3 regions of the Actinoplanes sp. NPDC024001 genome follow, and region 1 is predicted to be linked to each of the others. Evidence: riboswitches for the same ligand, from Rfam matches in the RefSeq annotation. Region 1 holds a riboswitch; each other region holds the start of a gene.
What was found. Region 1 has a riboswitch for cyclic di-AMP ahead of AB0F81_RS45545 (NlpC/P60 family protein). Riboswitches for the same ligand answer to the same signal wherever they lie in the genome.
Positions count from the first base shown of each region.

Region 2: another riboswitch for cyclic di-AMP. It lies ahead of AB0F81_RS26615 (C40 family peptidase); the one in region 1 lies ahead of AB0F81_RS45545 (NlpC/P60 family protein).
Region 3: another riboswitch for cyclic di-AMP. It lies ahead of AB0F81_RS28730 (C40 family peptidase); the one in region 1 lies ahead of AB0F81_RS45545 (NlpC/P60 family protein).

Region 1 covers NZ_JBEZZB010000211.1:2,934-13,015, reverse strand. The annotation lists gene AB0F81_RS45560 (cytochrome ubiquinol oxidase subunit I) at 1-15, opposite strand, end outside; gene AB0F81_RS45555 (BlaI/MecI/CopY family transcriptional regulator) at 94-447, shown strand; gene AB0F81_RS45550 (M56 family metallopeptidase) at 444-1,352, shown strand; cyclic di-AMP (ydaO/yuaA leader) riboswitch at 1,475-1,605, shown strand; gene AB0F81_RS45545 (NlpC/P60 family protein) at 1,623-2,609, shown strand; gene AB0F81_RS45540 (MarR family transcriptional regulator) at 2,695-3,138, opposite strand; gene AB0F81_RS45535 (epoxide hydrolase family protein) at 3,192-4,265, shown strand; gene AB0F81_RS45530 (AAA family ATPase) at 4,378-5,625, shown strand; gene AB0F81_RS45525 (hypothetical protein) at 5,622-6,656, shown strand; gene AB0F81_RS45520 (phosphatase PAP2 family protein) at 6,733-7,542, shown strand; gene AB0F81_RS45515 (tyrosine-protein phosphatase) at 7,452-8,114, shown strand; gene AB0F81_RS45510 (sigma-E factor regulatory protein RseB domain-containing protein) at 8,119-9,258, opposite strand; gene AB0F81_RS45505 (3,4-dioxygenase subunit beta) at 9,398-10,082, shown strand, end outside.
Region 2 covers NZ_JBEZZB010000072.1:32,512-42,593, forward strand. The annotation lists gene AB0F81_RS26570 (CHAD domain-containing protein) at 1-423, opposite strand, end outside; gene AB0F81_RS26575 (YwqG family protein) at 607-1,464, opposite strand; gene AB0F81_RS26580 (heavy metal translocating P-type ATPase) at 2,062-4,245, shown strand; gene AB0F81_RS26585 (helix-turn-helix domain-containing protein) at 4,474-5,073, opposite strand; gene AB0F81_RS26590 (hypothetical protein) at 5,157-5,333, shown strand; gene AB0F81_RS26595 (DUF2269 domain-containing protein) at 5,330-5,833, shown strand; gene AB0F81_RS26600 (DUF305 domain-containing protein) at 5,901-6,095, shown strand; partial or broken gene AB0F81_RS26605 (heavy metal translocating P-type ATPase) at 6,231-6,515, shown strand; gene AB0F81_RS26610 (hypothetical protein) at 6,528-6,659, opposite strand; gene AB0F81_RS26615 (C40 family peptidase) at 6,763-7,347, opposite strand; cyclic di-AMP (ydaO/yuaA leader) riboswitch at 7,354-7,530, opposite strand; gene AB0F81_RS26620 (metal-sensitive transcriptional regulator) at 8,226-8,525, opposite strand; gene AB0F81_RS26625 (heavy-metal-associated domain-containing protein) at 9,140-9,418, opposite strand; gene AB0F81_RS26630 (metal-sensitive transcriptional regulator) at 9,466-9,732, opposite strand; gene AB0F81_RS26635 (MFS transporter) at 9,907-10,082, shown strand, end outside.
Region 3 covers NZ_JBEZZB010000082.1:20,668-30,749, reverse strand. The annotation lists gene AB0F81_RS28745 (VTT domain-containing protein) at 1-351, opposite strand, end outside; gene AB0F81_RS28740 (glutamine amidotransferase) at 391-1,104, opposite strand; gene AB0F81_RS28735 (MurT ligase domain-containing protein) at 1,094-2,314, opposite strand; cyclic di-AMP (ydaO/yuaA leader) riboswitch at 2,695-2,882, shown strand; gene AB0F81_RS28730 (C40 family peptidase) at 2,922-3,704, shown strand; gene AB0F81_RS28725 (IS256 family transposase) at 4,301-5,563, opposite strand; gene mraZ (division/cell wall cluster transcriptional repressor MraZ) at 7,165-7,596, shown strand; gene rsmH (16S rRNA (cytosine(1402)-N(4))-methyltransferase RsmH) at 7,827-8,882, shown strand; gene AB0F81_RS28710 (hypothetical protein) at 9,076-9,870, shown strand; gene AB0F81_RS28705 (penicillin-binding transpeptidase domain-containing protein) at 9,876-10,082, shown strand, end outside.

The DNA of each region.
Region 1 (10,082 bases):
GTCGAGCACATCCACGGCAAGCCCCCTCTTCTACGACGTGGCGTAGTAGATACTACGCCTTGTAGTACGACGCCGTGCAGTAGAGTGGGACACATGGCGATGGGGGACCTCGAGCGTGAGGTCATGACGAAGCTGTGGGACGCGCGCGAGCCGCTCACCGTCCGGCAGGTGCACGAGCTGCTCAGCCGCGACCGCGACCTGGCGTATACGACGGTGATGACCGTGCTCGACCGGCTCGCCAAGAAGAAACTGGTCACCCAGCAGAAAGCGGACCGCGCCTATCGGTACGCACCGGCGCAGACCCGCGAGGAGATGACCGCCGGCCTGATGCTGGACGCGCTCAGCGCCACCCCCGACCGCGACGCCGCCCTGGCGTACTTCGTGGGTCAGTTGCCCCCGGAAGCCCTGAAGGCGGCTATCGAAGCGGCACGCACCACCGAGCGGTGACCGCCCTCCTGCTCGGCGCGCTCGGGCTCACCCTGTCACTGGTCGCGCCGGGGATCCTGGCGCACGCCCGGTGGCTGGACCGTGCCCCGGTGGCCGGGGTGCTGCTCTGGCAGGCACTGACGCTCACCGCGGTGCTCTGTGCCCTGGGCGTCGTGCTCGCCGCCCCGGAGGAGGTGGCCCGCGCCGCCGGCGCCCGCCACCCGGAGACCGTGGCGGCGCTGGTCTTCTCGCTCGCGGTCGCCGCGACCATCGTGATCCGGCTGCTGATCTCGCTCGGCAAGGTGAGCTACCGGGCCCGGGCCCGGCGCGCCCGGCACCGCATGCTGGTCGACCTGCTGGACCGGGTCGAGCGCCGGGAGAAGATCGAGGGCGGCGAGGTGCGCGTCCTGGACGGCCCGCTGCCGATGGCCTACTGCGTGCCCGGCCGCGAACCGCGGGTGGTGCTCAGCGACGGCGTGCTGCGGGTGCTCGACCGCGAGCAGGTCGACGCGGTCCTCGCCCACGAGCGGGCCCATCTGCGGCACCGGCACGAGCTGGTGATGGAGTCGTTCACCGCCTTCTACCGGGCGGTGCCCCGGCCCCTGCGCAGCCGGGCGCCGCTGGACGCCGTACATCTGCTGTTGGAGATGGTGGCCGACGATGCCGCGAGGCGCCGCACCGGGCCCGCGCCGCTGCGGGCCGCGCTGGCTCGTCTGGCCGACGCCGTCCCCCTGGCGGAGGAGGTGGCAGCCGACCCGGAGGGTGAATCCCGGCGGCGCCGGCTGGCCCGGCTGGACGGCCCGGACCGTAGCTCGGTGGCGCTGACGGTGGCCGCGGCGCTCGCCGCGGTAGGCCTCCTGGCGTTACCCACCGTGATTCTCGTGGTCCCGTGGCTTGCGAGAGCCCTGGACGCCTGGCCGTTCTGAGTGCGCAGAGTAACGGCACCTGAGCGCACGGTTTCACCGCGTGGGCGCGCTTCAATTACCGGGATCATCCGAGTACGGTGATCCCCGGTTCGCCCAGCCCCCATCGTCCATCCGGCCGATCTGGCGGACCACCGCCTAATCGCTCGCGCGAGCCGGGGACCCAGGTCCCTTGGGGTGCAGCCGCGAACCCGCGGCCGGGCGCTCTTCCCGCCCGAACCCGTCAGCTAACCCGGTCGGCGGCTGGACAGGAAGAAAGGACAACGCACCTACGTGAAACGGATAGGCGCGCGGCGCGCCGGCCTCCTGCGTGGACTCATCTGCGCGGTGGTCGCGTCCGGGCTCGTTCTCACCGGACCGGCCGTTGCCCACGCCGAGCCCACGCCCTCCGGCATCGAGAAGCAGATCGATGAGGAGTGGAACAAGCTCGAACCCGTCATCGAGCAGTACAACGACGTGCACGGCAAGCTGAAGAAGCTGCAGAAACAGCAGAAGCAGCTGGAGAAGACCCTGGCGCCGCTGCAGAAGCAGGTGGACGCCGCCATGGTCGAGGTTCGCGGCCTCGCGGTGGACGCCTACATGCAGGGCCCGCCGAGCGCGATGAACGCCATCATGAGCGGCGACCCGGACAGCCTGACCGAGAAGCTGACCCTTCTCGACCAGCTGGCCTTCAACCAGGAGCAGTCCATCGCCGAGGTGGCGAAGCTGCGCGACAAGTACGCCGCCGACAAGGCGAAGGTGGACCAGCTCGAGGCCGAGATCGCCGTCCGCGACACCGACCTGGCGTCGAAGAAGAAGGCGATCGAGGGCGAGATCGAGGACCTCCAGAAGCTGCGGATCGAGGCGTACGGCACGGCGGACGTCAACGACGGCCCGCTGCGGACCGGTCCGTGCCCGGTGACGTACACCAACGACAAGGGTGGTCGCGCGGCCCAGAAGGCCTGCGACCTGATCGGCAAGCCTTACGTCTTCGGTTCCAACGGTCCGAACAGCTACGACTGCTCGGGCCTGACCCAGGAGGCGTGGGGTTCGGTCGGTGTGCACCTCGAGCACTACACGAAGGACCAGTGGGGCTCGACCCGAGCGGTCAGCCGCGACGAGTTGAAGCCGGGTGACCTGGTCTTCTACTACTCCGATCTGCACCACGTCGCCCTCTACATCGGCGGCAACAAGGTGGTGCACGCCCCGCACACGGGCGACCACGTGCGGATGGCGTCGATCGATCGCGGTCCGATCGCCGGCTATCGCCGGCCCGGTTAGGCCGCTCTTCGCGAGAACGGTCGCTGTCCACATCGGGCAGCGGCCGTTTCGTTTTTTCGGTACGGGCTACGCCTGCGCCCGTGGCTCATCCCGCCTCGGGGTTGCCGCTCTCACGATCCCGATGGTGCCGCAGCACCCGCCCCAGCAGAGCGACCAGCTCCCGGCGCTCCTCCGCGTCCAGCGGCGCCAGCAGCTCGTCCTGGATCGCGTCGACCCGCGCCGCCAGCTCCACCGCCCGCTCCCGCCCGCGGTCGGTGACGGTGATGACGTTGCGCCGCCGGTCGGCCGGGTCGGGGGAGCGCCCCACGAACCCTGTGCCCTCCAGCTCGTTGAGCGCGCCGACCAGGTCGCTGAGGTGGATGCCGGTGCGCCGCCCGAGGTCCGCCTGGCTGGCCGGCCCGTCCTCGATCAGCGACCGCAGCAGCCGGTGGTGATAGCCGCGCGCACCCATTGCTCCGAGCCCGTCGGCCACGAGGCGGTGCGCGAACGTCGCGGTCTGAGTGAGCAGCCAGCTCGGCAGGTGTTCCACGTGTCCAGCATAACATTGGACACACTAACGTTAGAATGACTAACGTTAGGTGCATGAATGAATTTCAGCTGCACGTCTCCCAGGAGCAGATCGACGACCTCCACGACCGGCTCACCCGCACCCGGTGGCCCGGCGAGGCAGCCGGCGCCGGCTGGGATCACGGCATCCCGCAGGACCGGGTCCGGGCACTGGCCGAGCACTGGGCGAAGTTCGACTGGCGGGCACACGAGGCCGAACTCAACGCCCTCCCGCAGTTCGTCACCGAGATCGGCGGTGAGCGGGTCTACTTCATGCACCTGCGCAACGCCGACCGGAGAGCGCTGCCGCTCGTGCTGACCCACGGTTGGCCCGGTTCCACCGTCGAGTTCCTCGACGTCGCCCGTTCCCTGGCCGAGCACTTCCACGTGGTGATCCCCGGCATCCCCGGGTACGGCCTGTCCGGGCCCACCACTCGCACCGGCTGGGGCATCCGGCGGGTCGCCCGCGCCTGGGCCGAGCTGATGGACCGCCTCGGCTACCAGCGCTACGGCGCGCAGGGCGGCGACTGGGGTTCCGGCGTCTCCCGCCTGCTCGCCGCCGAGGCGCCGGGCCGGGTCGTCGGCGTCCACGTCAACTACCTGCCCACGCCCGGCTCACCGGACGGCCTGGACGAGACTGACCGGGCCCGGGTGGAGAAGACCGTGCGGCTGGCCGCCAACCGGCACCCGCACCAAATCCTGTTCGCCGCGACCCCGCAGACCCCGGCCTACGCGCTCAACGACTCGCCGGCCGGTCAGCTGGCGTTCCTCGCCGAGAAGTTCGACACCTGGGCGGACCCGGCGACACCCGTGCCCGACGACCGGATCGTGGCGAACGTGGCCCACCACTGGTTCATGGGCACCGCCGGATCGGCCGCCCGCCTCATCAAGGAGAGCTTCCGGCCGGTCACCGACCCGTGCCCGGTGCCGCTCGGCGTGGCCGTCCTGCCCGGCGACATCGTCCAGTCCGTGCGCCCGCTCGCCGAGCAGCGCTTCGACGTCCGGCACTGGACCGAGTTCGAGCGCGGCGGCCACTTCGCGGCGCTGGAGGTCCCGCACGCCTTCGCCGCCGACGTCACGGCCTTCTTCCGCACGCTCGACGGCCGGTGATCCGCACGCTCGACGGGCCGGTGACGCCGCACGATCGACCGCGGTGACCGGCGCGCGCCGGGTGTGGCGGCCCACAGATCCCACCCGGCCGGCCGGGGCATAATCGCCTCCTATGAGCGATGCCTTGATCGACAGCCTCACCGCGGCGGTGCAGGCCCGCCCCGACGACCTGCCACTGCGGCTGCACCTGGCCGAACTGCTGGTGGCCGCCGGCCGCGGTGGCGAGGCGATCGCGCACGCCGCTCAGGTGCTGGCCCGCGAGCCCGGCAACACCACCGCCCAGCAGCTGATGGCCGGCGCGCTGGGCACACCACCCGCCGCGCCGGCGGAGAAGCCCGCCGAGCCGACGGAGAAGCCCGCCGAGAGGCCCGCCCCGGCCGGTGGGGTCGACTGGGCCGCCCTGGAGCAGCAGTTCGGCGACGTGGTGCCGCCCCGCTTCGCCCGCGACGGCGAGCCCGACCCGGTGCACGGCCACGCCGACCGCACCTTCGACGTGGAACGCTCCACCGTCACGCTGGCCGACGTCGGCGGGATGGCCGAGGTCAAGAAGCGCCTCGAGGTCGCCTTCCTCGGCCCGATGCGCAACCCGAAACTGCGCTCGCTGTTCGGCAAGAGCCTGCGCGGCGGCCTGCTGCTCTACGGCCCGCCCGGCTGCGGCAAGACGTTCCTGGCCCGCGCGGTCGCCGGTGAGATGGGCGCCGCGTTCATCTCGCTGAGCATCACCGACGTGCTGAACATGTGGATCGGCAGCTCCGAGCGCAACCTGCACGACCTGTTCGAGTCGGCCCGCGGCCACGCCCCGTGCGTGCTGTTCCTCGACGAGATCGACGCGCTCGGGCACAAGCGCAGCCAGCTGCAGTCGTCCATGCGGACCGTGGTGAACCAGCTGCTCACCGAGCTGGACGGGGTGGACGGCGGCAACGACGGCGTCTTCGTGCTGGCCGCGACGAACGCGCCGTGGGACGTCGACGCGGCCCTGCGCCGGCCCGGCCGCCTGGACCGCACCGTGCTGGTCCTGCCGCCCGACGACGCGGCCCGCGCCGCCATCCTGGAGTACCACCTGCGCGACCGCCCGGTCGCCGGCATCGACCTGGCCCAGGTCGCCGCGGCCACCGAGCACTACTCCGGCGCCGACCTCGCGCACGTCTGCGAGACCGCCGCGGAGTACGCGATGCGCGACTCGATCGCCACCGGCGAGATCCGCATGATCAGCCAGGCGGACATGCTGGCCGCCGCCCGCGAGGTGCGCCCGTCCACCGACGCCTGGTTCGCCACCGCCCGCAACGTCGCCACGTTCGCCAACACCAGCGGCGAGTACGACGACCTGGCCGCGTACCTGAAGAAGCGCAAGGTGCGGTGACGCCCGCGTCCCGGGCGCGGATGCTCGCCGGCCTGGGTCGCCTGCGTGAGGCCGAGGACGCGGTCCGGGCCGGCCTGATCGACCTGCCCACCGACCCGGAGCTGCTCGCCCTGCTGGCCGCCCTGCTGCGGTTGCAGGGCCGCCGGGTGGACGCGCTCGCCGCCGCGCGGGCCGCGGTGGCGGCCGGCCCACAGTTCGCCGTCACCCACATCGAGCGGGCCGAGTGCCTGCTGCTGACGTCGGAGAAGAACGACGCCCGGGCGGACCGGGCACGCCTGGACGAGGCCCTGCGCGAGGCCGAGGAGGCGGTCCGGCTGCGCCCGGCGTTCCCGCCCGCCTACCGGGTGCTGGCCCGGGTGCTGACGCTGCGCCGCGACTTCGACCGGGCCCGCGAGGCGGCGGAGCGGGCCCTGGAGTTCGCCCCGGAGTCGGTGCCGGACCTGCTGACCCTGGCCGAGGTCGAGCGCCAGGCCGGCCGGCGCGACGCCGCCCGCCGGGCCGCCGGCGACGCCCTCGCCCGCGACCCGGAGAACCCGCAGGGCCGCTGGCTGATCGCGCTGCTGGACGCGGAGCGGATGCGGGTCGGGCCGGCCATGCGCGCGCTGCGTGACCTGGCCGCCGACCACCCGGCCGGGCTCGACGTGGCGACGATGACCTGGCCGATCCGCGGCCTGCTGGCCGGCCTGCACCGGGGTCTGGGTGTCGGGGTGCTGGTGGCCGCGCTGCTCGCGGTGGCCGGATCGTGGTTGCCGGGATCGGTGCTGGTCGCCCGCGCGGCCGCGGCGACCGTCGCGGCGGTGCTGCTGGTCTTCGCCGGCCGGGTGCTGATCCCGGCGGGCGCGCTGCCCTGGCGCTGCCTGGCCATGCTGGCGGCCCGGGTCCGCTGGGCGGTGCTCGCCGGCCTGGCCGCGGCGGCCGCGACGGTCGCCCTGCTGGTGGCCTACGCGGCGGCCGGGCGATGGCAGTTGATGGCGCTCGCCGTCGTGGCGCGGCTCCTGCTCCTGGTGGCCCGGCGGGCCGATCCGGTGTGACGCTGCCCAAAACAATCTTGCCCAATCGGCAAGATCGCCGGATGCTGTCCCGACATCAAAATGTCGGGGGAGTGTCATGGCGATTTCCAGCGTCCGTCACCGGGCGTCGGCCGCCGCCCGCGAACTCGCCCTCGTCGCGGCGCTGTTCCTGGTCTACAAGGTGGCCCGGCTGGCCGCGAACGGGCACGTCGGCGAGGCCTTCGGCAACGCGCACTGGATCTGGAACGCCGAGCGCGCGCTGCGCCTGCCCGGCGAACTGGCCGTGCAACAGGCCCTGCTCGGCTCGCCCGCGCTGGTCACCGCCGCGAACAGCTACTACGCGTACGTCCACTTCCCGGCGACCGCCGCCTGCCTGATCTGGCTCTACCTGCGCCGCCCGGCCCACTACCGCTGGACCCGCAACGTGCTGGTGCTGCTCACCTCCGGCGCGCTGGCCGTGCACTTCCTGATCCCGCTGGCCCCGCCCCGGATGCTCACCGGCACCGGCATGCTCGACCTGGGCCGCCTCTTCGGCCCGGGCGTCTACGGCCCGCCGGAGACCGATCAGCTCTCCAACCAGTACGCCGCGATGCCGTCGCTGCACGTCGGCTGGGCCGTCGTGGTCGCGGTCGCCCTGCTCACCGCGACCTCCGCGCGGCACCGCGGACTGTGGCTGCTGCACCCGGCGATCACCCTGCTCGTCGTGGTCGCCACCGGCAACCACTACTGGCTCGACGCCGTCGCCGCCGGCGCCCTGGTCGCGGCCGCCTACGCGCTGCTGCGCCGGCAGCGCCCAGCGGTTGTAGGCTCCGAACCGTGCGACTGGAGTGGCCCGACTGCACCAACGCCCGCGACCTCGGCGGCACCCCCGCCGGTGACGGCCGCCGGATCCGGCCCGGCGCGCTGATCCGCTCCGACAGCCACGGGCTGCTCACCACCACCTCGGTCGGCACGCTGCGCGCCCTGCGGCCGGCGCTGATCCTGGACCTGCGCTGGCCCCGCGAGTGCGAACGGGACCCGAGCCCGCTGGCCGGCGACCCGGCCTATCGCAACGTGCCGCTGCTGTCCGACCCGCTCGGCTACGAGCCGCCGGAGGACACCTACGCGCCGATGCTGGACCACAACGGGGAGCGGATCGCCCGGGCCTGCCAGGAGATCGCCGCGGCCCCGCCCGGCGCGGTGCTGGTGCACTGCCACGGCGGCCGGGACCGCACCGGCGCGCTGATCGCGCTGCTGCTCGGTGTGGCGGGGGTGGACGCCGGGACGATCGCGGCGGACTTCGCCCGTACCCCCGGAACCGATGCCGTGGCGATGCGCAACACGCTGGCGCACGCCGACCGGCGCTATGGCGGCGTGGAGGCCTATCTGCGGCAGGCCGGTGTGCCGGCCGCCGACCTGGACCGGATCCGCGAGCGCCTGCTCGAGCCCGCAGACGCGGAAGGACCCCGCCGCGAGCAAGCGGCGGGGTCCTCCGAGTAGTGGATCAGGCGACCGCGTAGAGGGCCTCCGGGGTGACCGCCCCGGCGAACACCCGGCCGTCGTCGGTGAGCAGGACGGTGAAGAGCGCGCCGCTCAGCAGGCGCCCGCTGCCCCACTCGCCGCTGACCTTCGGCATGGTGTTGAGGAAGCTCTGCACCATCTGGCTCTCCTCCGCGCCGGCCTTGGCGGCGTCGGCGGCCACGGCGTCCGGCGTCTCGGGCAGCTTGGCCGTCAGGATCGACGTCCAGCCCTTGCCGATCACCTTCGGCTCGCTCGCCGCGTCGGCGCCCTGGCGGGCCTCCGGCTTGACCGCGTCCGGCTTGGCGCCGTGCGGCGCGAAGACCGTGCCGGCCTCGTCGACCTTGGCGCCCGGCGGCGGATTGAAGGTGAACTGCTCGGCGTCCGGCACGTCGAAGCTGATCTGCTCGAACGCGACCCGCACGGCCGGCTTCACGGCGTTCTTCGCGTAGACGTCCACCCGCAGCGGGATGTGCTCGACCGCGTCGACGGCGAGCCGCACCTGGCCGACCAGCGAGGTGTCGTCCTTCGGCGTGAGCACCATCTCGTACGCGTCGCGCCCGGCCACCTCGGCGGCGCCGGTGGTGGCGACCTTGGTGCTCGGGTCGATCGCCGCGAGGGCCGCGTCGGCCGCCTCCTGCGGGGTGGAGGGCACCCCGGTCGGCAGCGACTTCGGGTCCTGCTTGTCGGCCGGCAGCTTGGCGTGGGTGCCCTCGTTCTTCGAGCTGTTCCACACCCAGACGTCCGACCCGTTGCGGATCACGTCGGTCTCGCCGTCGGTGCCGAGCAGTGCCAGCCGCACCTTCTCGTCACCGGCGTACCAGACCCGGGCGGTGTTGCTGCCGGCGATCAGGCTGGTGAGCCCGCCACCGGAGCCGGCCGCCTGGCCGAGCAGCCCGGCGATCCCGGGCAGACCCAGGTCGGAACTCTGCACCACGGTGCCGGAGAGCCCGTCCGGGTCGGCGTTCTGCAGATCGACCAGCAGTTCGGCGGCGGTGCGCTCGGGCAGAGCCGGGTCGGCGCTCGCCACGATCGTTCCGGCCGCCGCGCCGCCACCGATGACCGCTACCGCGGCGGCCGACGGTACCAGCCAGCGCAGCGCCGGCCTGGACCTGAACACGGACACGATGTCCACCTCCTGTTGTCTGGCTCCCATCGTGCTCCGGCACCGCTGTGATCCCGCTGAGAAAGTCCCTTAGGGGAGGACCCCGCCGGGTCGGCCAGATAGCGTGTTTCCTGGCATAAAAGACAGTATCGGGGGAGTCATGGACAGGCCCACCTACCAGGGGCGACCGCTGCCCCGTCCCGGCGAGGACCTCGCCGACCAGGGACTCGCGTTCGACCTGGGGACGATGGCCCGGCGCCGCCAGGTGCTGCGCGCCTTCGGCCTGGGCGCCGTCGCGCTCGGCCTGGGCGCCTGCGGCGACGACGCGGAGGAGGTGCCGCAGACCAACGACTCCACCCTCACGGAGATCCCGGACGAGACGGCCGGGCCGTACCCCGGTGACGGCTCGAACGGGCCGAACGTGCTCAGCGAGAGCAGCGTCGTGCGCAGCGACATCCGGTCCAGCTTCGGCTCGGCGAGCGGCACCGCCGAGGGCATCCCGATGACGCTCACCCTGACCGTCAAGGACCTGGCGAACGCCGGCGCGGCCTTCGCCGGGGTGGCCGTCTACGTCTGGCACTGCAACCGGGCCGGGGAGTACTCGCTCTACTCCGCCGGGATCACCGGCGAGAACTACCTGCGCGGCGTGCAGATCGCCGACGACGCCGGGAAAGTCGAGTTCACCAGCATCTTCCCGGCCTGCTACAGCGGACGGTGGCCGCACGTCCACTTCGAGGTCTACCCCGATCAGGAAGCCATCACCGACTCCACCGCGGCGATCGCCACGTCACAGGTCGCCCTGCCCGAGGCGGTCTGCCGGCAGGCGTACGCGACCGCCGGCTACG
Region 2 (10,082 bases), on a different contig from region 1:
CTCGTTGCGCAGCGCGCCCTGGCGCAGCCGGTGGGTCTGCCCGTCGAGCACCATCAGAGCGCGAATCGTCGCCACGGGCGCCAACGCGTCACGAATCCCACCCGCTGGCAGGGCGCTCACGAGCGCCGGCCAGCGCGCGTCCGCGATCGGCGTCGTCAACGGCTCGCCGCCCTTCTCCGAGATCAGCACGAGCCGCTGACCTGCCGGGTCGGACAGGTGGTAGAGGGCGAGCCCGGCCGCCGCCAGCCGCCGGTCGAAGGTGTCGAGGGCTGCGCCGTGGACGACCGATGGGGGGTCGAACTCGACGGCGAACTCGTCGCCGATGGCGGCGCCGACGGCCTCCGCAGTGATCGGATCATCGTTCGGTCCGGGCAGGCCGAGCAGCTGGGCGCGGCCGACCACGAGGTACGGCGGAGGGGACATTCGACGCATATGAATTCCGGCTCAGAGTTTCGTGACTCGGGCGGACCGAAGATGAGTCCAAGAGTAACGATGAAAGACGAACGGCGCTCGCGCCTCATCCCGGCGGGACGGCCTGCAAGCGTCCCAGGCCCCAGCACGCTCAGGCTCAGTGATCCGGTCGACGGTTGCCGCCTTGTTGGTCGGTCATTCGGTGAACTCACTGAAGGAGAGCGCCTCGTCGAACCGGCGGGCCGCGAGGTCTTCGTGGCGAATCAGGAACCGGCCGTTGACGTACTCTTCCTCGGGTACACCGAACTGGGCCAGCGGCACCCATTCGCGCATCACCCGAAACTCCTCTTTGTCGGAGGCGACCGTGTTCTCCGGATACGGCAGGGCGCTGATCTGTTTCTTGCGGTCGGCGTCGGCGAGCACCCATTCCGGGGGATTCTGCGCCGAGATGCTGTATCCGCCGACCTGGACGTCCGTGTGCGCCCAGGGCTGCTCGGGCCAGAGTCGCAGGGCCAGGGCGCGCATCTCGCGGCGGTGCGGCATGGCGAAGGCCATCTGCTGTTTGAGGCCGTGCAGGTATTGCTCCGGCTTCGCGATCCAGTCGGGCAGATGCGCCTGGATCGTGGCGAACAGGTCCTGTTCCGGGGCGGTTTGCTGGTCGGCTGCGTCGCGCGTCGCGGTTTCGGTGCCGGCCGGCACGTAGATCACGCGCGCGAACTCCTTCTCGCCGGCGGGGGAGCAGGCATCCATGGCCGATTCGGCGTCCAGGAAGAACAGCAAAGAACCCGTGGCGGGCAGCGCGATGCCGGGGATCGTGGGCAAGGCCGCGCAGTCCAGGAAGAATCGGTACGGCAGTGGGCTGCCGTTGGTGTCCGACGGCCAGGCGATATCGGCCGGTAGCTGAGGCAGCCCGCCGAGCCTCCCGGCACGAGGGCCCGCCTCGTGTTCGCCGGCGACGATCCGAAACCGGAGCACGCTGGCAAAGGCGGCGACTTCCTCCTCGGGGAAACCTTCGCCGCTCGCCGCATGCCGGAATCGATCATGAAAATCCATGGTCGCGGATCTTATAGGAGGGGCAGCTCGGGCGCGAGCTGCGCCTCACGGACCGTGCTGAGCAGTAGGTATCAGGGGAGGCCGAAGGAGCGCAGCACCCGGTCGATGCGTGCGCGATCTGCCGTGAGCGGTTGGCGCGCGGACTGCGGTCGGCGTCGATCAGCTCGCCCGGCGAGGAGCGCGGGCACGACACCCGCGTGTGGTTCGGGCGGCGGCTTGCGAGATGAAACCGCCACGGCGGATCCGCTCGGAGCGGCCGAACAGGTTGGGCGCCGAGCAGTGGAAGTACCAGGAGCCGTGGCCGCGGTCGGACAGCCGTGGGCGTTTGTTCTCGACGTCTGCGCTGCTGGTTACGGCATCCGCATCGCTTGAAGGTCTTGTCCAGACTCGCCTCGCGGTCCTCGGCCGTCGCGCCGGTTGTATCGAGCGTGATGGCTGCCCCTGCTGTCGGGGAGTCCCTGTGGGAGGGGGAGGTCCATGGAGTGCGGGTGTGCCGCGGGGCTCCCCGCCGTGGGCCCGTAGTGGACCGCCGCAGATCCTTCCGCTCTTGCGGTTATACCCCCGGGGGGTATACCTTCATCATCGGAGGTGGTCGACATGCCGACCCACAGCGAACACGACAACATCCACCAGCACGGCCACGAGCATCACGCGGCCGCCGCGACGCTCGATCACGCGGGCGCCCATGAGAAGGTTCATCACGCGACCGCCGGTCACGACCACCATGCCCGCGGGCCCAGCGCCGGGCACCACGCCGGTCACGGGCACGAGGGCCACGACAAGCACGCCGGTCACGACCCGGAGATCTTCCGCCGCAAGTTCTGGCTGAGTCTCGCCCTGACCGTCCCGATCGTTGCGACCAGCCACATGATCATGGACTGGTTCGGCTACAGCCTCGACTTCCCCGGCATGGCCTGGGTCGGCCCGATCCTGGGCACCGTGGTGTTCTTCTACGGCGGCTGGCCGTTCCTGGCCGGCGCGGTCAGCGAGGTCCGTGACCGGGCTCCGGGCATGATGCTGCTGATCTCGATGGCGATCACGGTCGCCTACACGGCGTCGCTGGCCACCAGCCTCGGCCTGTTCGACCTGGACTTCTGGTGGGAACTGGCGGCGCTGGTGACCATCATGCTGCTGGGCCACTGGCAGGAGATGAAGGCGATCGGCCAGGCCCAGGGAGCCCTTGCCGCGCTGGCCGCGCTGCTGCCCGACGACGCCGAACGCCTCAACAGCAGCGGCAGCATCGAGCGGGTGCCGGTCGCTGACCTCGCCGTCGGAGACACCGTCCTGGTCCGCTCCGGCGCCCGGGTGCCCGCGGACGGCCGGATCGTCGACGGCGCCGCCGAACTCGACGAATCGATGATCACCGGCGAGTCGAGACCGGTCCCGCGCGGCGAAGGCGACCGGGTGGTGGCCGGCACGGTCGCGACCGACTCGGCGATCCGCGTCCGCGTCGACGCGGTAGGGGAGAACACCGCCCTTGCGGGCATCAGCCGGCTAGTCGCGCAGGCACAGGCCGCAGGCGGGCGAGCGCAGGTGCTGGCGGACCGGTTCGCGGCGATGCTGTTCTACATCGCTACTGCGGCCGCGGTGCTGACGTTCGTCGCCTGGTGGCTGCTCGGCGACGTGGACCAGGCCGTCGTCCGGACGGTGACCGTGCTGGTGATCGCGTGCCCGCACGCCCTCGGCCTGGCGATCCCACTGGTGATCGCCTTGTCGACGGCGTTGTCGGCCAAGGCCGGAATCCTGGTCAAGGACCGGCTGGCCCTGGAGCGGATGCGTACCGTCGACACGGTGCTGTTCGACAAGACCGGCACCCTGACCAAGGGCGCGCACACCGTGACCGGTACCGCCGCAGTCGACGGGTTCACCGACACCGACGTGCTGCGCATCGCCGGAGCGGTCGAGGCCGACAGCGAACACCCGCTCGCCCGGGCGTTGACCGCAGTCGCCCACGAGCGGGGCCTGCACGATCGAGCGACGGGGTTCCGTTCGCTGACCGGCCGCGGCGTCCAAGCGGTCGTCGACGCCCAAACCTACGCCGTAGGCGGCCCGGCCCTGCTGCGTGAGCTCGGCGCCACCGCGCCCGCCGGCTTGCAGGAAACGGCCGCGCAGTGGTCGGCGCGGGGTGCGGCGGTGCTGCACCTGCTGCACGTCACCGACGGCGCGACACCCGAGGTGATCGGTGCGTTCGCGTTGGAGGACGAGGTTCGCCCGGAGGCCCGGCAGGCCATCGAACAGCTGCGCCGTGCCGGCATCGGCAAGATTGTGATGATCACCGGGGATGCCCGGCCGGTGGCCGAGGCCGTCGCCGCTGACCTCGGCTTCCGCCCCGGCGTCGACGAGGTGTTCGCCGAGGTGCTGCCGGCCGACAAGGACCGTACGGTCGCCGAGCTGCAGGCCCGCGGCCTGCGGGTCGCGATGGTGGGCGACGGTGTCAACGACGCCCCGGCACTGGCCCGAGCCGACGTCGGCCTGGCGATCGGGGCGGGGACGGACGTGGCGATCGAGTCCGCCGGCGTCGTGCTGGCCTCGTCGGACCCGCGTGCGGTTACCGGCGTGATCCGGCTGTCGAAAGCCTCCTACCGCAAGATGATCCAGAATCTGGCGTGGGCGGCCGGCTACAACATCGTCGCCATCCCGCTCGCCGCCGGCGTGCTGGCCTGGGCCGGGGTCACGTTGAGCCCGGCGATCGGAGCGGTGCTGATGAGCGCCTCGACGATCGTCGTCGCGCTCAACGCCCAACTGCTGCGCCGAGTGAACCTGACCCCGCAACAGCAGTAAACCAACCTGACGGTCCCACCCCACCGGCTGGCGTGGCCCTGGCAGCGATGCTGCCGGGCCACGCCGCTGCCTACTCACGCACGGCACGCAAAGACCGCACCGCGACGCCGTGGCCATGTGGGATCAGCTGCGGACGGGCGTCCGTGTGCACACCTTCGGGCGCCGTCCCGGCACCTGACCTGTCCAACGACCGTCAGGCATCGACCTAAAGGTGCGGGAGCCTCGTGGTCACCGTGGTGGCATCAGGCCGGACCAGGTGACCTCGAGCAGACGTTCGCGGCTGTCAGCTGACGACGACGAGTGTGCGGCCGCCAGCGCGTGCAGGCAGAAGGCGGCCAGCTCGGCTGGCGGTACATCGGTACGGGCGGCGCCTGCGTCGACGGCGTCGGCGACGACTGAGGTGACGAGTTCGTGCAGCCGCTGATGGGCTGCCGGCATGTGCGAGGCCCGGTGCAGGGCTATCGCAACCTGGGAGATCGGCCCATGGTCGCGACCGTCGTGCTCGGCATGCGCCCCGGTGCTGGACAGCCGTAGATAGGTGGCCAGCAGGGTCCGCAGCCTTTCGCCTGGTTCGCGGTCTTCCGCGGCGACGCTGGTGAGTTGGTCGAGGTGGGCGGTGACCTGACGTTCGTGCCAGGCGGCCACGATGGTCTGCACGTCGGGGAAGTACTTATACAGCGTGGCCCGGCCGATGCCGACGTGCGCCGCGATCTGCGACATGTTGACCGCCAGACCGTGTTCGGCGATGAGGGTGGCGGTGGCGTCCAGGATGGCCGCGTGCACAGTGTGGCGGTGCTGTTCGACGGTCGAGTCCCACAACTTCGGCACTCCTGCATCGTACGCATTGCCGGTCGCAACTCACTCTGTCATTCTCAAGACACTCTGTATCGCAAAACCGGGAGGGTGAGGAGATGCCAGGTCAAGAGCGGGTCCCCGAGGAGGCTATGCCGCGCTGGGTGAAGGTCTTTCTTGTCCTCGGCGTGCTGCTACTGGTCGTGATCGGGGTGGCGGTGCTGACCGGTCATGGTCCCGGTCGCCATCTGGGCCATGGGTCGGTCCCGGCTGCTGTCGACGGCGAGCCGGGGTGAGGCTGCCGGTGGGGCTGCGCCGGACGGGTCTGCTGTTGCACATCGCTGCGTCCGTCGGATGGCTCGGTGCCATTGCGGCCTCGCTCGTGCTAGCCGGCCTGGCCGTCACCGCCGACGACCCGCGCACGGTCAACGCCGTCTACCTGATCCTGGAGCAGCTCGGCTGGTACGTGCTGGTCCCGTTCGGGATCGCGAGTCTGATCACCGGGGTGACCCAGTCCCTGATCACTGTGTGGGGCCTGGTCCGGCACTACTGGGTGGTCGTCAAACTCGTGCTCACCGCGTTCGCCGTCGCCGTCTTGCTGCTATACACGCGGACTCTCGAAGCTCTCGCCGATACGGCGCGCGTCGCGGCGGACGGCGGACCGCCGATGACCGCCACCGCGTCACCACTCGTTCATGCGGCCGGCGCCGCGATCCTGCTGCTGATCGCACTGGCGCTCTCGGTGTACAAGCCCCGCGGGCTGACTCCGGCCGGACACCGCCGACGCCGCACATGAGCATGGGCTCGGGCATGGACCACGGCGCGATGCCCGGCTTGATGACCGACGCCGCCATGAAAAGCTCATGGACGCCAAGAGCGCGGCATGCGACAAGGATTTTCTGACCATGATGATCAGCCACCACGAGGGCGCGATCGAGATGGCCCGAACCGAGGTGGCGCAGGGTTCCCACCCGGAGGCCAAGGCCCTCGCGCAGAAGATCGTCACCGATCAGCAGGCCGAGATCGCCATGATGACGACCGTCCTCGCACGCCTCTGATCCCGTCGATCCGCGGACGGCCAGGCCTGACGCGCCTGGCCGCCCCGGCCCACTGGCCTGCGCGGTCGGTGTCGTACACGGTATGTGCGAGACGGCGTGGCAACTCCGCGAAACCCGGCAGAACGAAACGGATCTTTGGAAGCCGCCGCCGTGATCACCACGTGCATCCTCGCCGGCCGCTACTTCGAGGCCCGCCCCGAGCGCTGTGCCGGCGCCGCCATGCGTGCCCTGCTGGAACTCGGCGCCAAGGACGTCGCGGTGCTGCGCGGCGGCACTGAACGGCGGATCCCGGTCGCCGACCTCGCGGTGGGGGACCGGTTCGTGGTGCGGCCGGGCGAGAAGATCGCCACCGACGGTGTCATCGAGGACGGCACCTCGGCCGCCGCCGCGGGCATGCTGACCGGCGAGTCGCAACCTCTTCTGGGCCTTCGCCTACCACGTCGCGGCGCTGCCGCTGGCCGCGGCATGCCTGCTCAACCCGATGATCGCCGGAGCGGCCATGGCGTTCAGCTCGCGGTTCGCCGTCGCCAACAACTTGCGGCTGCGCCGCTTCACCAGCATCACGAATTAGTCGTACGACAGCGCCGCCTGCACCCCCGTCAAGGAAGGGTGCAGGCGGCGCTGTGTGATGTCCGGACGCGACGTGCGGTCAGTTGGGGGAACCGACTCAGACCAGGCGCCGGACCACGTAGTTCTTGCTCCAGATCTTCTGCTTGGTGACGGTCTTGCCGGTTCGCGGTGCTGCCCACATCTTGCCGCCACCGGCGTAGATGCCGGCGTGCGTGCCCTTCGTCCCCTTCCGGATGACGATGAGGTCACCGGGGCGGGCGTTGGACTTGGCGACGGCCTTGCCGTACCGCTGCTGCAGGTGGGCCTTGTGCGGCAGCTTCTTGCCAGCCGCCTTCTTGTAGACGTACATCGTGTAGCCCGAGCAGTCGAACCGCTTGGGCCCGGCCGCGCCGAACTTGTACTTCTTGCCCTTGTGCTTCGCCGCTTCGGTCATGACCCGGTTCGCGGCCGCCTTGGACTTGGCGGCCTGGGACGCCGCTGCCTTGACGGTGATGCCGGTCTGGCTGAATGCCACGTTGGTCTGTGAGGACACCTGCGTGAGTGCGACCGTCGAGGACGGCGTCGCGGCGGAGGCTGACTGCGGGGTGCCGAGCCCGCTGGTCAGAAGACCGAGACCCACGGACAGGGCGAGAGTGCCGACTCCCAGGGTACGGGCGGGCCGGCTCAGGGTACTTACGTGCACGGTGAAGGAATCCCTCCGGCACGCCTGCGAGGTTAGCTGTCGGATTCGGGCGCGAAGGTTGCCCGGCCGCACGCTGGCGGCTTCACCCCAAGGCCCTCATAGCCCGGCCGCCGCAGTACGGCGTGCCGGTCGAGGACCGATGGTGGTTCCCCCGTCCCTGCCCCCGATTGCCTCATGACTCGTCATGCTCCTCTCGCGCCGCCGGACCGGGGCAGGGCTCGGCGTGGTCCAGGTCGGCACGACCGGCGAACCTGTGCCCGCCGCCCCTCCTTGATAGCCCAGGCGGCGTCGGTTCCGGCTCCGGAAGGCGATCACGATCAGTGACGGAGGTGACGAGGTGTGTCCGATTGGAAGACCAGTGCGAGGTTTGTCGACACCCGCTGCTCATGCTTGGTCAGCCCAGAGTGCTTTTGATCTGTGAAGGGGAACACTCCGATTTGCACGCGGTTGCTGGACGTGGCCCCGGCAGAGTTCCCCGGTCTGTCGCGTCGACGAAGCCGCCGCGACGGACCTCGATGCGCACCGGTACGGCCACTCCTGCCGACAGTGCCGTTGTGCAGTCAAGCATCGAATCCCCCGCAGGACTACGAACGGCACTCATCGCCGCGGCTCTGATGCTGCTGACCTGTGCCGCGGTGCTGGCCGTTCGGAAGCGGCGGCGCCGGGCCGCGGCGGCCTCGGCGACAGCCGACCGGCGAGAGCTTTGTGCCCTACTGCGCAATGAGCGCACACCGGTCTCGGCTGCGGCCGCGCCGATCTTTACCGCACCCCACGCGGGCGGGCAGCAGCAACGCGCGGTCGGGTCGGTCGACTCGGCGCAGGCCGCGCCGCAGCTGCGAGAATGGATTGGACCCGGTCGGTAGGAACGGGTGGCCGGCTCAGGACTTCACGAGCCGGGCGATCGCCGCGCTCGCTTCCTTGATCTTGGCGTCCACGTCGCCCTCGGCGGCGGCGTGGACCACGCAATGGCGCAGATGGTCCTCGAGCAGGCCAACGGCGACGGCGTGCAGGGCGCTCTTGGCGGCCGAGATCTGGGTCAGGATGTCGATGCAGTAGGTGTCCTCGTCGACCATCCGCTGCAGTCCGCGGATCTGACCCTCGACCCGCTTCAGCCGGGCCATCAGCGCTTGTTTCTCCGCCGAGTACCCGTGTGGCCCGGCCGGTTTCGCCTCACTCATGCCGTGCAAGATACCCGGCACCGGTATGAACCCGTCTCGGCTGCGGACGCGTCCCGGCGGTGCCGCGCCCGCCGGAGTGACCAGGCGGCCACCGAGCTCGCGATGTCGTAACGTGACCCGGTTACCCGCCCCCACCAGCCGACAGCCACGCCGTGGTAGCCGTCGACCCGATACCCGATACCCGATACCCGATACCGCTACCGGGCTGTGCACCGACGTCGACACCTATCTGCGCGGCCTGCCGGTCCCCGAGCAATACCGCGACCTGGTGCACACATCCCACGACCCGCGCCTACTGGGCGCCTACGCGGCCGGTCTGCGGCCTCGCCGCCCGGCAGCAACCGCCACGACCGGCGTCACCCCACCCGGCTCGCTGTGCACAGCCGGCCACCGTCCGAGCCCGCGACGGATCCGCAGGCCGCCGACACGTGGCGGCAGGAGACATCCGACGTCCCGGGCCGATTCGCGCCCCTGGCCGCCAGCCGCCGGTTCATCACCGACCTGCGGGCACTGCTGTGACTCCGTGAGCCGCCGGGGGATGCTGCGGCGTCTGGCGGAAGGATTCACAGACACCCTTCCGCCAGACGTTCTCGCGGCATGGCTGACGCGGAGGCTCAGCGCACCAATTGATAGCCGGCTGCGGCGACGGCCGCAGCCACGCTGTCATCATCGAGCGCCGCGGCGCTGGTCACCGTGACCGCCCCGGTGGCGACGTCGACGCTGACGTCACGCACGCCGGGAACATCGGTGAGCTGCTTACTGACCCGGCCGGCGCAGCCGCCGCAGGTCATCCCGGCGACCTGATACACCGTTCGCGTGCCGTCCGGCACCGTCGCCAGTTCGGTGACCGGGGTCGTGGTGGCGCAGGCGCAAGCAGTATCGCTGCCGCACATCGGCTTCTCCTCGCTGTCGTGTGACTGGTACCGAGCCGGGGGAGCGGTCACGCCCGGACGAGCCGGGCGATGGCGTCGGAGGCTTCCTTCAGCTTCGCGTCGGCGCCCGGCCCACCGTCGCGGGCCGCGTCGACGACGCAGTGCGCGAGATGGTCGTCGAGCAGCCCGAGTGCCACGGTCTGCAGCGCCTTGGTCGCGGCGGACACCTGCGTGAGGATGTCGATGCAGTACGTCTCGTCGTCGACCATGCGCTGCAGGCCCCGGATCTGGCCCTCGATGCGGCGCAGCCGCTTCAGGTAGTAGCCGTGAGCCATGGCCCGCTCCCTCCAGCCGCCGCTACCGTACCCCCCTAGGGTATCCCAGTAAAGCGGCAGTCCAGCGCTGTGACGCGGAAGTCAATCGACGGACGCCCTTGACCCCGTATACCCCCCGGGGGTAACAATGACGCCGAACAGGATACCCCCTGGGGGTACTTAGGAGGTTCGGTCATGTCCCGCAGTCCGCACCGGTGGTGGGCACTCGCGCTCATCGCCCTCGCCCAATTCATGGTCATCATGGACACCTCGATCATCGGCGTCGCCCTACCGAAGATGCAGAACGACCTCGGCTTCACACCGAGCAATCTGTCCTGGGTCTTCAACGCCTACGTCGTCGCGTTCGGCGG
Region 3 (10,082 bases), on a different contig from region 1:
GTAGGTGGCGGTCGCCGCGATGATCGCGGCGGCCAGCGCGGCGAGCGCGCCCGTGGCCGCGCCGAGAAGCAGACCGCAGAGCAGCGTGATCGCCGTCCGCGGGACCAGAACGGAGAGCAGCAGGCCACCGACCACCGCGACCGCGGCCGGCGCGCCCGGGCCGAGGGTGTCGACGCTGTTGCCGATCTCCCGCAGCGGGAGCGTGGTGGCGGCCACCGCGAGGGCGCCCACCACGACGCCGAGCGTGCCGAACCGGACGAGACGGCGCTTCCAGCCCGACGGGGCAGCCTGCGCAACGGCCTGAGGGTCCGCGGAGTCAACGCCCCGCGGGGCGATCAGGATGTCGGTCATGCAGGCATACCGCCCCAACGCTCGTCGGTCAAAGACAGGTCATACAGTGCCGGCCGCAGCCAGCCGTTCACCCCGCAGCCGGTCGGCCCAGCTGTCGTCCAGGGGCGCAAGCCTATCCGCGCCGGTGGACCAACGCAGTAGCAGATCGGCTATCGCTGGGTTGCGAGCGAGCGCCGGTCCGTGCGAGTAGGTTCCCAGGATTTTCCCAGCCCAGGCCCCCTCGGTCTGGCCGTCGTTGCCGACGCCCGCGGTCACGCGCGCCAGCGGCGCGGCGTGCGCGCCCAGGTGGGTACGCCCGCCGTGGTTCTCGAATCCGGTCAGCGGCGGCAGGCCGAGCCGGGGGTCGACGTCGCCCCGCAACTCGCCGACCGCACGGGTGACGCCGCGGTCCGAGGAGAGGTCCAGCAGTCCCAGTCCCGCGCACTTCGCTCCCTTGGCGAAAAACGAGTGACCGAGCAACTGGTAACCGGCACAGATGGCAAGAACCGACGCGCCCTGGTTCACCGCGCGGTGCAGACCACCGTCGGTGATCAGCCGCTGCGACGCGAGCGCCTGCGGGCCGTCCTCGCCGCCGCCGATCAGGTAGATGTCGGCCGTCGACGGCATCTGCTGGTCGGAACGGACCTCGTAGGTCTCGACCGGGATGCCACGGGCGGCCGCCCGGTGCGCCAGGATCAGCAGGTTGCCCCGGTCGCCGTACGTCGACAGAAGATCGGGGTAGATCCACACGATCCGCAGGGCCTCAGTTGACACGGTCCAACTCCGCTCGGATGTCCTGGAACGCCGTGTAGTTGGCGATCACTTCGAGGCGGCCGGGCGGTACCGCCCGCAGCGCCTCGTCGAAACTGAGTACGTGCCGGAACGGCACCTGGTTCACCTGGAGCCGGACGGCCAGGTCGTAGGCCCGGTCCCCGGTGATCAGAACCGGACGGGTGCGCAGCGGCGAGAAATCGACGTCCCACAGCCACGACGTGTCCAGGCCGTCGGGGTCCCGCGCGTTGATGGAGAGCAGCGTAGGGGCCATGTCGGCCATGTCGAACGCCTCCAGCCAGCTGGCCGGGTTCTTGGCCAGCAGCAGGCGGATGTTGCGGCCGTCCCGGTCCACCTGGGCGTAGCGGCCGGCGATCGACGTCACCCGGGAGAGGCGGGGGAGCGCCTCTATCGGGCGGACTCCGAACTCGGCGGCGACCGCGAGCGCGGTGGCCGCGTTACCGATGTTGACCCGTCCCGGAAGCTGGAGCTTGACCAGGTGCCAGTCGCCGCGCGGGTCGATCACGCCCTCGTCCTCGACCACCCAGTTCGGGCGGGGACGGCGCAGCGGGCAGCCGGTGCACCACCACTCGCCGCCGGAGCGCTCGATCGGGTGGCCGCTCTCCGGGCAGACGAACGAGTCGTCGAGCCAGCGCTGGCCGGCGCTGAACCAGGTCACCTGCGGGCTGCTGCTGGCGGCCCAGACCACCATCGGGTCGTCCGAGTTCGCCACCACCCGGATCTCGGGGTGGCCGGCGAGCGTGGTCTTCCACAGCTGCGCCATCATCGCCACCTCCTTCGCCCGGTCGAGCTGGTCGCGGGAGAGGTTGAGCAGCGCCACCACCTTGGGCCGGGTGGAGTCGATCACCTGGGCCAGGTAGTGCTCGTCGACCTCGAGCACGGCGAACGGAGTGTGACCTTCCTTCGCCAGCGCCGAGGTGTGGCCGGTCGGCATGTTCGCGCCGAACGAGTTGGTGGCGACCCGGCCGAGCACGCCGACCGCGGCGGCGGTGAGCCGGGTGGTCGTGGTCTTGCCGTTGGTGCCGGAGACGAGCGCCACAGCCCGGCCGGACGAGAGGTGGGCCAGCAGATCCGGGTCGATCTTGAGGCCGATCCAGCCGCCGATCACCGAGCCGTCGCCGCGTCCTGCTGCCCTGGAGAGCGCTGCCGCGGTCTTCGACGCGGTGGTCGCGACCTTGGCGATGAGAGGCATCTTCCCGTCCGTCACGCCAGCGAGGGTACCGGACGCAATTGTTACGTCGAGTTGCCAGACCATCAAGATCAGCACACGGCCGCATTGTCCCCGGTCCGGGCGTTTCCGGCGAGGAACCGGGGTTGCGCCGGACTTTTTCTGTGTTCTGGTTCACCCGTAACCCTAGACGCTGCGTGTTTGGCTCATCGCTTTGCGTCGCGGCATTTGTCTCGCTGAGCTAACAAACTGGACAGTCCCCAGTGTGCCAATTACGTAGCGTGATTGTCCCCACGCTGACGATCAAGCCGGAATTCAGGTAGCAAGGTTCCGCCGGCAGCAAACGCTCGCCGGTCGCGACGAACCGGTTCACGCCGAGCCCTGCCCCGGACCGGACGACGCGACCGCCTTAAGCACCGAAAGACACAAGGCATCAGGGGGCAGGGACGGGGGACCCATTACCGGTCCGTCCCGCACCGCAGCAGTCAGGCGGCGCATTCGGGACAACCTTGGGGTGAAGCCGCTCCGGCGGCCGGGCAACCTTCCCGCCCGAACCCGACAGCTAACCTCGCAGGCGTGCCGGAGGGAATTCTCTACCGTGCACGAACACAGTTCGCGCCGGGGCCGTCGCATGTCCGTCGGTACCGGCACTGTCGCACTGTCTCTGGGTCTCTGCCTCTGCGCCGGCCAGCTGGTCGCCGCATCGCCCGCCGCGGCGTCGACGCCGACCAGCGTCGTCCCGGTCGCCGCCAGCTCGGCGGCAGCGAAGGTCAAGCCCAAGCTGAGCGCCTCGCTCAGCACCCGGAAGCTCTCCAAGGGCTCCACCCTCAAGGTCACCGCCAAGGTCATCAACCCGCGTACGGGCAAGGTCGCCAAGGGCACCGTACGGCTCCAGAGCTGGAGCAAGGGCGCGTGGCGGACCGTCGACAAGGCCACCGTCAAGAGTGGTGCGGTCAGCCTCACCATGAGGCCCAGCACGGCGGTGACCATCCGGACCTACTTCAGTGGCACCGGCTACAGCCCGGTCTCCACCAAGAAGGTCAAGGTCTCGGTCCGGCCCGGCGGCGCCGCGGTCCTCGCCGAGGCCAAGAAGCACACCGGGGCGCTGTACCTGTTCGGTGCGGCCGGCCCCAAGCGGTTCGACTGCTCCGGCTTCACGAAGTACGTCTACAAGAAGGCGGTCGGCAAGAGCCTTCCGCACAAGGCGAACTCGCAGCAGAAGTACGGCAAGGCCGTCTCCAAGGGCAACAAGCAGATCGGCGACCTGATCGTCTTCCGCAAGGGTTCGTACGGGTACCACGCCGGCATCTACGCCGGTAACGGCTACATCTACGACTCCCCGCACAGTGGTGCGCGGGTCGGCAAGCACAAGATGTGGAGCAAGAACTACGTGGTGCGCCGTCTCGTTGCGTGAGCGGTGCGCGGTCCCGCGGCTGGTTCAGCGTGCGGGACAGTAGTAAGTAAGGAAGAGGAACTACGCCTGTGGGGCACGACCCGGTTCGGGTCGTGCCCCACAGGCGTTCCCGGGGTTGATCCGTCGTCGCTTGTTCCGGCCGGGCCGCTGTCCCTCTGCTGAGCGCTGCCGGCCAGCCGCGTCGCGGCTCCGCCCGCCGCCGGGGTGGGCGGCGGCGCCGTCCAGGAGCAGATCCGCAAGGACGCCCGACCGCGGACCCCGCTCCGGGCTCCTGCCATCACATCGGCTGCCGGTCACCCGATCACCTTCCCCGCTCCTCTTACCTCTTACCGCCGCCTCGCTCGCGTCCCCGCGACCATCTACGACCACCTGCCTTCCCCCTGCCTCCGGCCGACAGCAGCACCGCTCCGAGCAACGGTGGATCCCGCTTGGCTGACAGCCAGCGTCGTCTCCGGCCGGCCGAGGCAACTCTCAGGCGCAGCCGGGCGGACCGGCTGGCGGTCAGCGTCGTTTCCGGCTGGCCGGGGCGACTCTTGGGCGCGGCTGGGTGGGCCGGCGGGATTGTCAAGATAACGGTGTAACTCGATCTATATGGGTTAGTTGCGGCCTGCGGTGAGGCGGCCGTCGAAGGCGAGGTCGAAGGCGTTGAGGGCGGGTTTCCAACGGGTGATCCAGCGGCGGCGGCCGGCGCCGGTCGGGTCCAAGGCCATCACGGCGAGGTAGACGCATTTCAACGCGGCCTGTTCGTTCGGGAAGTGCCCGCGGGCCCGCACGGCCCGCCGGATCCGGGCGTTCACGCTCTCGATCGCGTTCGTCGAGCAGACGACTTTGCGGATCTCGGTGTCGAAGGCCAGGAACGGCACGAACTCGGCCCAGGCGTTCTCCCACAGCCTGACGATCGCCGGATACTTCTCGCCCCAGACCTCGGCGAACTCCAGAAACCGCTGTTCGGCAGCGGCCTCGGTGGGTGCGGTGTAGATCGGCTTCAACGCCTTGGCGATCGCGTCCCGGTGCTGACGCGACGCGTATTTGAACGAGTTCCTGAGCAGGTGCACCACGCAGGTTTGCACCACCGTCCGTGGCCAGACGGTGTTGATCGCATCGGGCAGGCCGGTCAGGCCGTCGCAGACAGCCATCAGCACGTCCTCGGCGCCGCGGTTCTTCAACTCGGTGCACACGCTCAGCCAGAACTTGGCGCCCTCACCGCCGTCGCCGGCCCACAACCCGAGGATGTCGCGGGTGCCTTCGGCGGTCACGGCCAGGGCCACGTAGATCGGCCGGTTGGCGACCTTGCCGTCACGGACCTTGACGTTGATCGCGTCCAGGAACACCACCGGATACACGCGGTCCAGGGGCCGGTTCTGCCACTCGGCCATGCCGTCCATCACCTTGTCGGTGATCGTGGAGATCGTCTGCCGCGACACCTCGGCGCCATACACCTCGGCCAGATGCGCGCTGATCTCCCCGGTCGTCAGACCCTTCGCCGACAGCGACAGCACCATGTCCTCGACACCGGTCAGCCGGCGCTGCCGCTTGCGGACGATCTGCGGCTCGAACGAGCCGTCCCGGTCGCGGGGCACGGTGATCTCGACCGGGCCGACATCGGTCAGCACCGTCTTGGCCCGCACACCGTTACGCGAGTTCCCGCCGTCCTTGCCGGCCGGATCGTGTTTGTCATAGCCGAGGTGATCGGTGATCTCCCCGTCCAGGGCGGCCTCGATCACCCGTTTGGTCAGGTGCTGCAGCAGACCGCCTTCGCCGGTCAGCTGCAAGCCCGCAGCGCGGGCCTGCTCCACCAGCCGGCCGACCAACTCGGCGTCCACACCCTCCGGCGCCGCCGGATCCTTCTTCTTGGCCACCGCCGAAGTATCCACGGCGGCATCGATCGTCATGGTCATCAGGTGTCTCCTTGATCAGGAGTTACACCGTTATTCGTACAGTCCCGGGCCGGCTGGCGGTCAGTGTCGTTTCCGGCTGGCCGGGGCGACTCTTGGGCGCGGCTGGGTGGGCCGGCTGGCGGTCAGTGTCGTTTCCGGCTGGCCGGGGCGACTCTTGGGCGCGGCTGGGTGGGCCGGCTGGCGGTCAGCGTCGTCTCAGGCCGGCCGGGGCAACTCTCAGGCGCGGCCGGGTGGACCGGCTGGCGGGCTGACGGTCAGTGTCGGTTCGGATTGGCCGAAGCTAGTCCCGGGTGCAGCTGGAGGAATCGGCTGGCCGCCAGGGCTGTCTGCAGGCGTTCGAACAGCGCTGAGAGCCAGCTGACCAAGATCGGCATGCGCTCACGAGCGGGCGCTCCCCGGCAGTATCGGCGAGCGTCCTTGTCGCTGGCGATCATTCCTTCCACAGGCTGAGGGTGCGATCATGCCGCCTGCTCCGGGGCCGGCGGGCACCTGCCGAACCACCATGAGCGGCACCTAGGGAGTTGATCTCGACACTCGGCGAACGGCTGGGCGCGCTCGGCCGTCGGTGAGGCGGGTATTGAGCTGCTGGTTGGGTGGGTGAGCGACGGCTGGGTGTGCTCGGCCGTCGGCGAGGTAGGTGTTGGGGCGCTGGTTGGAGGTGGGGGCGACGGCCGGGCCTGATCGGCCGTCGGCGAGGCACCTGACGGAAGCGGGGTTCGGCCGGCTGGTGGTTGCGTGGCCGGGGGCGAGAGAACAGGCGTAAGCGTCGGCCGGGTTGTGGCAGGCGCGCGCGGTGCGCTGTGGGCGGGCTCGTTGGTTTGGGCGATCGGCTGAGCGAGGGGCGATGGTGGTCCCTGCCGTGCGGTGCCTCCGTGGGGGGAGGTGCGGGCCCTCCATGCCGGGAAGACGTGTGGTGCCTCCTGTTAGGGAAGCGCTGTACCTTCCTGCCGGAAGAGCGGGCTGTGCCTTCCTGCCGGAAGAGCGGGCTGTGCCTTCCTGCGGGGAAGAGCGGGCTGTGCCTTCCTGCGGGGAAGAGCGGGCTGTGCCTTCCTGCGGGGAAGAGCGGGCTGTGCCTTCCTGCGGGGAAGAGCGAGCGGTGCCTTCCTGGAGGGAAGAGCGGGCTGTGCCTTCCTGCCGGGGAGAGCTGAGCGGACAGGAGAGAGGCGGGCGCGCGGCCGACGCGCAACAGGACAGCGTCACTCGCTGCAGCGCTCCACTTTCCTCCCCCGGAGCGCTCCACTTCCCTCCCCGCAAGCGCGCGAACGGCTGTGAGCAGCCTCGGAACGGGGACATTTCCGCCCGGCCGAGCTCGATGTCGGAAACCGGACCGGGTCGATCATGGCTGGGCCCTCCACTCAGCGCCACCCTCCGTGAACTGCGGTTTCGTGCGCGAAAACGGCTCGTGAGCGGGCCCATTCGGGTTGCAGGTGGAGGGAAGTGGAGTAGAGTGGGGCTCAGTGGCAGGACCGAGGAATTTTGCACCGAAGCCTGCCGGCCCGAGTTGAGAGGCGGACCGACTCCACCGCGAAGGAGCGGACGCCACGGCAAGGGGGGAAGGGCCGATGTTCCTCGGCACGCACACCCCGCGCCTGGACGAGAAGGGCCGGCTGATCCTTCCGGCGAAGTTCCGTGATGAGCTGGCGGGAGGTGTCGTGATCACGAAGGGGCAGGAGCGCTGTCTTTACGTGTTCCCGATGCCGGAGTTCCAGCGCATCGCCGGTCAGCTGCGCGAGGCGCCGGTGACGAACAAGGCCGCCCGGGCTTACGGCCGGGTGTTCTTCGCCAGCGCGCACGACGAGGTGCCCGACAAGCAGGGCCGGGTGACGATCCCGGCGCACCTGCGGGAGTACGCGAGTCTCGGGCGCGACCTCGTCGTGATCGGGGCCAGCACACGGGTCGAGATCTGGGACAAGCAGTCCTGGGACGACTACCTCTCGGCGAGCGAGGAAGAGTTCGCCGACATCGAGGAGGGGGTGCTGCCCGGCGGACTGTAAGGCGTGGCACTCGGTGGGCCGCTGGAAATCCGGCCCGGACGCCACTGCCGCCGTACTGCGAGATCTCCAGCCGCTCCCGCTCCTGGCGCCTCTTCCCCGGCGCCAGGCGCGTGTCCGGGGCCGGGTGACACCGGCACGGGACATGAGCGGATGGGGATCTGGCGGTACGGATGGGCGACCGGGCCGGAACGGCAACTGTAGAACCGGGTGAAACGCGGGCGGGTAAGGCAATGGGGGTCGACATGGGGGAGCCGCGGGGCGTACACGTTCCGGTGCTGCTCGAGCGGTGCCTCGAGCTGCTCGCTCCCGCGCTGGAGCTGCCGGGCGCCGTCCATGTCGATTTCACGCTGGGTCTCGGCGGGCACGCCGAGGCGGTGCTCGAGCGTCACCCTGACGTGATCCTGATCGGACTCGACCGGGACACCGAGGCTCTCGCACACGCACGCCGCAGGCTGGAGCGCTTCGCCGGCCGTACGCATCTGGTCCACGCCGTCTACCACGAGCTGCCGCGGGTTCTCGACGAGCTGGAGATCCCGGCGATCCACAGCGGACTGTTCGATCTCGGGGTTTCCTCGCTGCAGTTGGACGAGGCGGATCGCGGGTTCGCCTACGCACAGGACGCTCCGCTGGACATGCGGATGGACCAGTCGCGCGGGATGACCGCCGAGGAGATCGTCAACACGTACGAGCCGGGCGAGCTGGTGCGGGTGCTCCGGCAGTACGGCGAGGAGAAGTTCGCGCCCCGGATCGTCTCGGCGATCGTGCGGGAGCGGGCGAAGGCCCGGATCACCTCGACGGCCCGGCTCGCCGAGCTGGTGAAGGACGCGATCCCGGCCGCCGCGCGCCGAACGGGTGGAAATCCCGCAAAAAGGACTTTTCAGGCACTACGTATTGAGGTGAACGGCGAGCTCGACGTCCTCGAGTCGGCGGTTCCTCATGCTTTGGACGCGTTGGCGCCCAAGGGGCGTCTTGTGGTGATGAGTTATCAATCACTGGAGGACAGGATCGTCAAGCGCGCACTCACCGCGAGGTCGCGCAGCACCGGGCCGATCGACCTGCCGGTCGAGCTTCCCGGGACCGGTCCGACGCTGCGGCTGCTGACCAGGGGGTCGGAGCCGCCCAGCGAGGAGGAGGTGGCGGCGAACCCGAGGGCGGCCTCGGTCAAGCTGCGCGCCGTGGAACGGATCGACGAGCAGGAGCAGGGACGTAGGCACAACCAGGCACCGGGGACCGGCCGCGAACGGCCCCGGATGGCCGGGCCGGCCCGCGGTCGGAAACCCGAGTAACCCGGGGAGACAACGCGCGGGAGACGAGGGCGGTTACGCCCGGGGGCGAAACAGAGGGGGAGGGACGAGCATGAGCGAGCGGGACGACGCGCCGCGGTCGGGGGGCCGGTCGGCGCAGTCGCGCACCACGGCGGGACGGCGTGACCGTGAGGACAGCCGCGATGCGGCGACCCGGGGAACTGGCGTCCGGGGGGTGCGCCAGTTCTCCGTTCGGTCCGACACGCGCCGGTCCGGGATCCAGGACGGCAAGCTCGGACCGGACAAGCCGGGCACGCCCGGCAACCAGACGACAACCAGCCGGGGTACGCGGGGCAGCGCGCCCGCGAGCCAGGCGTCGGCCGGCCGGGGTACGCGCGGCGGAGCGTCCGGGAGCCAGGCGTCGGCGGGCCGGGGTACGCGCGGCGGGGCGCTCGGCGGGGGCAGGCAGGGCGCGTCCGGGAGCCAGGTGACGGCGGGCCGGGGTACGCGGGGCGTGCTCGGCTCGGGCAAGCAGGGCAAGACCGGAGCGGTGGAGGGAACCGCCGCGCTGGCGCTGGAGGTCACCGAGCTGGAGGTCACCGCCGCCGCGCCGCAGCCTGCGGGCCGGCCGCGGCTCTGGGTCGCGCCGCCGGCGCCGATCCGGGCGCCGCGGGCGACGTTCGCCGCCGCGGTGATCGCCGTGGTGCTGGTCGGCGTGCTCGGCATCCTGCTGATCAACACCAAGACGATGGAGCAGTCCTTCCGCCTCGACGCGCTGCGCAAGGAGAAGGTCGCCCTGGACAAGCAGCAGCAGGGGCTGGAGCAGCAGCTGATCCAGGCGTCCAACCCGGGCAACCTGCAGGCCGCGGCCCGCCGGCTGGGCCTGGTGCCGGCCGACGCGCCCGCCATGATCCGGCTGCCGGACGGGAAGATCATCCGTACGCCGACGCCCGGCCGGGGCCAGCCCGCGGTGACCGCCCAGGACGGGCTGACCAACGCCGGCACGCCGACCACGGGCACCGGGAGGTAGGCGCCGTGGCGCCGCGAGACGACGACGAGACACCGCGCCGGGGTACACCTCCCCGGCGCGGTTCGTCGCGTGAGGTTCCGGCTCCCGACGAGCGCGAGGAGGGCGCCGGGCGGCGCGGGCGCTCCGCGATCGGGGACGCCCGGGCCTACACCCCGCGCGGGCGGACCGTGGCCGAGCGGGGCCGGGCGCCGCGTTCCGGGCGCACCACCGAC